One region of the Massilia sp. X63 genome, then DNA from elsewhere that is predicted to be linked to it. Evidence: predicted binding sites of a transcription regulator. Region 1 holds the regulator's gene; the other holds the start of a gene.
The links. Region 1 encodes FNR, which switches genes on or off when oxygen is low (the NO sensors DNR and NnrR bind a similar motif). Its sites were predicted from a motif close to TTGATNNNNATCAA; they were not measured.

Region 1 (4,177 bases):
ATGGTCATGACGAACAACCAGATCAAGCAGGCAGCCGCGCGGCTGGCGCCCGGCGCCGGCGGCGCGGACATGCGCTTCGCTTCCTCGGCCGTGCCGACCGCGTTCGCGGAAGTCCGGCAGGACGTGGACGGAGGCGCCGTGCGGCAACTGTTCCAGCCTGCCGCAGCCGGCCCCGAACCCGAACTGAGCGGGACCGGCTTCACCTACCGCCACAACTGGGGCGCGCGCCGCGGCCAGTGGGTGCTGCGGCTCAACTGGTCGGCCATCGGCCCGCGCTCGCGGGTGCTGGTGGCGATCGGCGAAGGCGCCGCCGGCGGACCGGATGCCGGCAAGTTCATCGGCTCGGCGCGCTACACGGTCCACAACGTCGCGCCGCGCGCCGGCGGCGTCGACATCTGGGTGGACGTCGAATGGAGCAGCGACATCCTGCTCTACGTCGACTACCTCGTCGTCACTCCCTGACCCATCACAGCCACAAGGAGAACAGCATGTCGCCAAACGATCGTCTCGACCGGGACGCCGCCCTCAGCCTCGACCATCCGCGCACGACGGGCGATCCCGCCGTCTCCTCGGCCTACCAGGCGCCCTACGCCGAAGCCGAAGCGCAGGTGCAGGCCGGCGCAGCCAGCATCGCGCCCGCACTGTCCGGCAACGGCTTCACCTACCGCCATGACTGGGGCCTGCGGCGCGGCCAATGGGTGCTGCGCCTCAACTGGGACCAGATCGGCACCCGCTCGCAGGTCTTCGTGGCCATCGGCGAAGGCGCTCCCGGCGGCCCCGAGGCCGGCAAGTTCATCGGCTCGGCCCGCTACACCCTGCATAACGTGGCCCCGCGCGCCGGCGGCGTCGACATCTGGGTCGACATTGCGTGGGGCGCCGACATCCCGCTGTATGTCGACTACCTGATCGTCAACCCGAACGCGGCGCCCCCGGGCAATCGCACGGTGTCGGTCACGGTGCACCGCCACAGCAGCGTGGCCCTGAGCGATGCCGAGGCCGACCGGATCCTGGCCGACATGGGCGCCATCCTCCAGAACGACGACACCGGGCCGGACGTCGCCACCCCGGTCCAGTTCGTCCGCAACGGCGCGGTGCGGGTGCTGCCGGCCACGGTCCCGGGCACCATCCAGACCTCGGCCGACCTCACCGCCCTCCTGACGGCGGGCAGCGGGGTCAAGATCGTGCAGGCGATCCGCTGGTGCGGCGGCCCGGGCGACAGCATCATCGGCTGCGCCCCGGTCGGCAGCACCACGGTGAACGTGGCGGCGGTGCGCTTCACCGCCAACCAGGAAGGCCTGATCTGGGTGCACGAGTACGGCCACAACTGCGGCCTGCCGCATCGCACCGACGACCCGCGCGCGGTCATGTACCCCTCGGTGGGCGTCGACCACAACGTGGTCAATGGCACCGAGTCGGCCGCCTACCTGGCCGGCCCGCTCAGCATCGACGGCAAGGAAGTGATGCCTGCCGGCGGCTGCTCCTGCGGCGCCGGCGGCCTGCAGGCGCCAAGCGACGTGCGCGACTTCGTGTCCCAGCACTGGATCGAAGGGGTGCCCTACGAGCTGGCCTCGCAATATACCGAGAAGGACGCCAGGCTACTGCTCGACTGGCTGGTCAACGAGCCGGAACGGCACGAGGAGTTCCTGCCGCAGATCGTGGCCACGCTCGGCTACATCGGCAGCACGATCGCGGTCCAGCCAATGATCGACTTCGTGCGCAGCCAGCGCAGCGGCCGCGCGGTGTTCAACGCTAAGAACGCCGCCCTGCTGCGCCTGGGCGACCTGGCCAACTTGTCCGGCAGCCAGGCCGCGGTCGGCTTCCTGAAGCAGGTGGCGGGCGACATGGCGCTGGCGCGCAGCCTGGCGGCCCCGCAGGCGAAGCAGGAAGCGTCCGAGGCCGCCAAGGCCGGCGCCGCGGTGGTCGCGCCGAGCGCCGAGACCCTGGCGGCCGAACTGGCGGTGTCCGCGACCTTCGGCCTGGCCCTGGCCGGCACGACCGAGTCCCAGCGGGCGGTCGAGTCGTTCAAGGCCGATCCGGACGCCTTTGCTTCGGTCAACCAGGCGGCCGGAGAGGCCGCGCAGATCGCCGCCACCGTGCGCGCCAAGGGCCGGGAGGCGTACTACAAAATGAAGGCTGAGCAACGGCACCACCTGTAAGCGCCTGCGCCGTCCGGCAGCTGGAAGGTGGCCGGCCAGGCCGGCCACCTTCTTCCCTCCGGAAAATGAAAGCCCAGAAGCCGAACAGCCGTCTATAATGGCTGCGTCAGCAATCCGCCTTTTTCCGAAATGAGCCATCCCATCTCCCTTCCGGGCGAGGCGCCGATCAGCATCCAGGCCCTCAAGACCAGCTGCAGCGCCTGCAGCATGCACCAGCTGTGCCTGCCGATGGGCCTCGAAGATGCGGACATCAACCGCCTCGACCAGATCATCGGCCGCCGCCGCCGCCTCGTGCGCGACGAGCGCCTGTACGCCATGGGCGAGCCCTTCCGCAACCTGTACGCGGTGCGCTTCGGCCACTTCAAGACCTACCAGGTGAACGCCGCCGGCGAAGCCCAGATCACCGGCTTCCAGATGGCCGGCGAACTGCTGGGCATGGACGCCATCAGCGGCACCCACCACTGCGACGCCGTGGCCCTGGAAGACAGCGAGGTGTGCGAGATCCCGTTCGTGCGCCTGGAAGAGCTGTTCGGCCACGTGCCGGCCCTGCTGCGCCACTTCCACCGCATCATGAGCCAGGAAATCACGCGCGAACAGAACGTGATGCTACTTCTCGGCAACATGCGTGCCGAGCAGCGCTTCGCGGTGTTCCTGGTCAACCTGTCGGCGCGCTACGCGGCGCGCGGCTACTCGCCGAGCAGCTTCCAGCTGCGCATGTCGCGCGAAGACATCGGCAACTACCTCGGCCTGACCATCGAAAGCGTCAGCCGCCTGCTGTCGCGCTTCAAGAAGCAGGGCTGGCTGCAGGTGGACAAGCGCGAAGTCACCCTGCTCGACCCAGTCAGGCTCAAGGCCCTGGCAGCCGGCACCGAGGTCTGCAGCCCGATGGGCTGACGCGGCCGGCATGTCCGCCTCGCCCCTGCTCGACCTGCACGTTCGCAGCTACGGCCAGACGCGGCTCGCCGACCGCCACGACTATGCCCAGCTGGTGCTGCCCCTCAAGGGCGAAGTCGCGCTCGAGATCGCCGGCCGCCAGGGGCGGCTCGATCCACTCCACGGCGCCGTGGTCGCGCCGGGCGCCTGGCACTCGCAATACAGCGCCGGCGCCAACCAGTCCCTGATCCTCGATGTCGGCGCGGCCAATCTCGAACAAGGTCCGTGGCAGCGCCTGCTCGAGCGCCCCTTCACCGCCATCGGCCCCGCCGCCCGCAAGCTGGTCGAATTCATGGGCATCCTGGCCGCCGCCCAGCCGCCCGCGCCCCCGGTACTGGCCGGCTGGACCCCGCTGCTGCTCGATACCCTGACCGTCGGCGCGCCGCAGCCGGCTTCGCGCCTGGCCGCGCTGCTGGCGCGCATCGAGGCCGAACCCGGCCTGCCCTGGAGCACCGAGCGCATGGCGCGTACCGCCGGCCTGAGCGTGAGCCGCCTGCACGCCCTGTTCCGCCTCGAACACGACTGCACCCCGGGCGACTGGCTGCTCGGCTGCCGCCTGCGGCGCGCCTGCGAGTGGCTGGCAGGCACCGACCGGCCGCTGGCCGAGATCGCGCTGGCCGCCGGGTTCTCGGAACAGAGCGCCCTCACGCGCGCCATGCGGCGCACCATGGACACCACGCCGGCGGCGTACCGGCGCGCGCATTTCCGCACCGGATGGCCTGAGCGCTAGCGCCCGCCGGGCCGTGCAGCGGGCGTCATGGCCGGCCTGCCTGCCCTTCCAGCCATGCCAGGCTCCTCCGATGCGCCCCCTCCATTGCATCGCACAGCGATTGGGCCTGCTGCCAGTTCACCCTGTGTTCACGAAACGTCGGTGCGTCGACCGTCCAGTCCACCCCGGCAGCGTAAATCGAGAAGTAGCCGAGGTAGCCGCTGTCCGGGGCAAGGCGTGCCGACGTGATAATCGTAAAACCGGTACTGGAACAAGGGACCATAGTAAGTTTCATCAGTTGGATGACGGCGCCAGGGCATCCGGCCGGCCGGCGTAAAGCATGGAATCTTCATGGTCCGGGCAGCGTGGCCGGCTCGCA
Region 2 (4,177 bases), on a different contig from region 1:
GCTGGTCCTGGCTCAGGCGGCCGGGTTGGCGTTGGCGTTCAAGGCCACGGCCAGGCGCGCGCCCACCAGGGCGTTGTGCTTGACCAGCGCGATGTTGGTGGCCAGGCTGCGGCCCTGGGTCAGCTCCTTGATGCGGGCCAGCAGGAAGGGCGTCACCGCCTTGCCCTTCACGCCTTGCTGCTCCGCTTCACCCAGCGCCTGCGCGATGATGGCGTCGATCTCGTCGGCCGGCATCGCCGATTCGCCCGGCACCGGATTGCTCACCACCACGCCGCCCGCCATGCCCAGCTGCCACTTGGTGCGGATGAAGGCAGCCTGCTCCTGCGGCGTATCCAGCTGGAAATCGGCCTGGAAGCCGCTCTCGCGGGTGAAGAAGGCCGGGAAGCCGGGCTGGCCAACGCTCACCACCGGCACGCCTTGCGTTTCCAGGTATTCCAGGGTCAGGCCGATGTCGAGGATCGACTTCACGCCGGCGCACACCACCGCCACGCTGGTGTGGGCGAGTTCCTGCAGGTCGGCCGAGATGTCGAAGCTGGTCTCGGCGCCGCGGTGCACGCCGCCGATGCCGCCGGTGACGAACACCTCGATGCCGGCCAGTTGGGCGCAGATCATGGTGGCGGCCACGGTGGTGGCGCCCAGTTTGCCGGTAGAGAGCACGTAGGGCAGGTCGCGGCGGCTGACTTTCATCGCATCGGGAGAGGCGCCCAGCAGTTCCAGCTGCTGCTCGGACAGGCCGACGCAGATATTGCCGTCGATGATGGCGATGGTGGCCGGCACGGCGCCGGCGTCGCGGATGATCTGCTCCACCTCGCGCGCGGTCCGCACGTTCTGGGGGTAGGGCATGCCGTGCGAAATGATGGTCGATTCGAGTGCGACGACGGGTTTGCCGGCGGCGCGCGCGGCCGCCACTTCGGGCGAGAACAGCAGGAAGGATTGCATGGTCAGTCCAGTTCAGATGCGTTGATGAGGGATTCCAGGTGGCCTGCGTCGAGCGTCGGGCAGACGGTCTGCGCGCACCCGATGGTCATGGCGGAGAGCTGCAGGCCGCGGCGGCAGGCCAGCCCGAGGTCGGCGGCGTCGTCGCCGTCCTTGTGCAGCGACCAGCAGACCGCGGCTGCGAAGGCGTCGCCCGCGCCGGTGACGTCGACCACCTCGACCCGCGGCGCTTCCAGGTGCATCATGCCGGCGGGCGAGGTATGCATGACGCCGCGCGCACCGCGCGTGACGATCAGGTCCTGCGCGCCCTGGCGCTGCAGTTCGAGGCAGGCGGCGCCGATGGCGGCGTCGCTGTCGAGCGTGCGGCCGACACGGGCCGCCAGCTCGCCCTCGTTCAGGATCAGCAGGCGCAGGCCGCGCAGGCTGTGCGGCAGGCGCGCCATCTTCGGTTCCGACGCCGCCACCAGCACCAGCGGCACGCCGTCGCGGGCGGCGTCGTCGAGCAGGGCGGCAACCGATTCGATCGGCAGGTTCAGGTCGGCCACCACCAGCGCGGCGCCGGCGCGCTGCTGCTGGCGGGTGGCGAGAAAGGCGGGGCTCAAGCGGTCGTTGAGCGCCATGTCGGCCAGCGCCACCACCATGTCGCCGTCGTGGCCCAGCACCGCGGTGTAGGTGCCGCTGCTGGCGCCATCCAGGCGCAGCGCGCCACGGGTGTCGATGCCGGTTTCCTCGGCATGGGCGAGCAGGGCGCCGCCCGAAGCGTCGTTGCCGACCGCCGTGATCAGGGCCGTCGGTGTCCCCAGGCGCGCCAGGTTCTCGGCGATGTTGCGGGCCACGCCGCCGAAGGATTCGTCCTGCGAGGCCGGGTTCGAGGTGCCGAGCACCAGCCGGTCGATGCTGCGCAGCTTGCGGTCCAGGTTGGACGCGCCGATGCAGACGACCGGGCGCTGGTCCGGCAGCACATAGGCGCGGCCCAGGATGCGGCGTTCGCGCACCAGCGTGGCGATGTAATTGGCCACGGCCGAGCGGGACAGCCCCAACTGGGTGGCGAGGTCCTGCTGCGAGATGAAGGGATTCGCGCGGATCAGCTCGTACAACTGTTCTTTTTTAGGCAGGTCGGTCACGGTGGTGGCGGTAGGCTAGGCGTCGGTCTAAACAAATGTCCATCAATACTAGACAAATGTTTGATGGCTGTCAAAGCATTCTTCGGTGTTGCCGAATTTGCAGGTCAACAATACACCGCCTAATTTATTTTTTAAACCAATAAATCGACAAGAAAAATGGTATTTGCCATACATATCGCCCCTCATGCATAGTTATAATATTCCGGCTGATATGTGTCTCTTGCTCATTGTCTTGTAGCAGTTCGTAGCAGCCTCCTCACACCATCTCCCGATCCCGCATACAAGGACAACCATGTTCAGCAATACCCCATTTGAAGCAGCAGAAGTCATCCAGGCCCGCAAACCCGGTTTCCAGCCGCGCGCCGCACTGATCCTGGGTTCGGGCCTGGGCGTGCTGGCCGAACAGATGACGGATGCGGTCTCGATCAGCTATGCCGACCTGCCGGGCTTCCCGATCAGCACCGTGCACGGCCACGCGGGCGAACTGGTGCTCGGCACCCTGGCCGGCGTGCCGGTGGTGTGCATGAAGGGCCGCGGCCACTTCTACGAAGGCTATGGCGCCAACGTCATGACCTCGGCCGTGCGCACCTTCAAGCTGATCGGCTGCGAGATGCTGCTGGTGACCAATGCCGCCGGCTCGCTGCGTCCCGAAGTGGATGCGGGCAGCGTGGTGGTCCTGAACGACCACATCAACCTGCTGCCGGGCAGCCCGATGGCCGGCCCCAACGACGAGCGCTTCGGCCCGCGCTTCTTCAGCATGGCCAATGCCTACGACGCCGAGCTGCGCGCCCTGATCAAGGAAACCGCAGCAAGCAAGGCCATCACCCTGCACGAAGGCGTGTACCTGGCCTGCCCGGGCCCGAACTTCGAGACCGCCGCCGAAATCCGCGCCTTCAAGACGCTGGGCGCCGACGTGGTCGGCATGTCGGTGGTGCCGGAAGTGATCTCGGCGCGCCACTGCGGCCTGAAGGTCGCCGGCATCTCGGCGATTACCAACCTGGCCGAGGGATTGACCCCGTTCCCGCTGTCGCACGAGCAGACCCTGAAGTACGCCGCGATCGCGGCCAAGGACCTGGTCACCCTGATCCATTCCTTCATCGAGCGCCTCGGTTCGACCCCGCGCGCGACTGCGTAATTTTTCTTTAGCGAGCGATACCATGTCACGCGCATTCATCCTCCTGCTTGACTCCTTCGGCCTGGGCGCCTTGCCCGACGCCGACAAGTACGGCGACGCCGGCGCCAATACCTTCGGCCACATCGCAGCCTGGGCCGCGAAAGAGGGCAAGCCGATGTCGCTGCCGAACCTGGAGCGCCTCGGCCTGGCCGCGGCCGCGCACAAGGCCAGCGGCGAATGGGCCGCCGGTTTCCAGCAGCGCGACGGGTTTACCGGCGCCTGGGGCGCCGCGCGCGAACAGTCGACCGGCAAGGACACGCAGAGCGGCCACTGGGAGATCGCCGGCGTGCCGGTGCTGTTCGACTGGGGCTACTTCCCGAAGACCGTGCCGTCCTTCCCTCAAGAGCTCACCGACAAGCTGCAGGAGCTCACGGGCGTGCCGGGCTGGCTGGGCAACTGCCACGCGTCCGGCACCACCATCATCGACGAGCTGGGCGACGAGCACGTCGCGACCGGCCGTCCGATCCTGTACACCTCGGCCGACTCGGTGCTGCAGATTGCCGCGCACGAAGAGCACTTCGGCCTGGAGCGCCTGTACGGAGTCTGCGAAGCCGCGTATGAACTGGTCAAGCCCTACAACATCGGCCGCGTGATCGCGCGTCCCTTCCTGGGCGCGAACGGCAAGTACAAGCGCACCAGCAACCGCCACGACTACGCCGTGCCGCCCACCGCGCCAACGCTGCTGGACCACGTCAAGAACGCCGGCGGCGAAGTCATCGCCCTCGGCAAGATCAGCGACATCTTTGCCGCGCAAGGCGTGACCCAGCTGATCAAGGGCGCCGACAACATGGCCCTGTTCGACCGCCTGGTCGAAGTGGCGGACACCGCGCCGGGCAAGTCGCTCACCTTCGTGAACTTCGTCGACTTCGACATGCACTTCGGCCACCGCCGCGACGTCGCCGGCTATGCGAACGCGCTGCACGAACTGGACGCGCGCCTGCCC

Region 2: the regulator FNR is predicted to act here: its motif matches at 2,121-2,134, upstream of AB3347_RS11835 (carbohydrate kinase).

The regions. Positions count from the first base shown of each region.
Region 1 covers NZ_JBFTEF010000030.1:360-4,536, reverse strand. Annotated here, with positions in the region: gene AB3347_RS25605 (hypothetical protein) at 7-462, shown strand; gene AB3347_RS25600 (hypothetical protein) at 489-2,156, shown strand; gene fnr (fumarate/nitrate reduction transcriptional regulator Fnr) at 2,286-3,050, shown strand; gene AB3347_RS25590 (AraC family transcriptional regulator) at 3,061-3,819, shown strand.
Region 2 covers NZ_JBFTEF010000005.1:98,258-102,434, reverse strand. Annotated here, with positions in the region: gene AB3347_RS11840 (pseudouridine-5'-phosphate glycosidase) at 13-939, opposite strand; gene AB3347_RS11835 (carbohydrate kinase) at 942-2,060, opposite strand; gene xapA (xanthosine phosphorylase) at 2,353-3,195, shown strand; gene AB3347_RS11825 (phosphopentomutase) at 3,218-4,177, shown strand, end outside.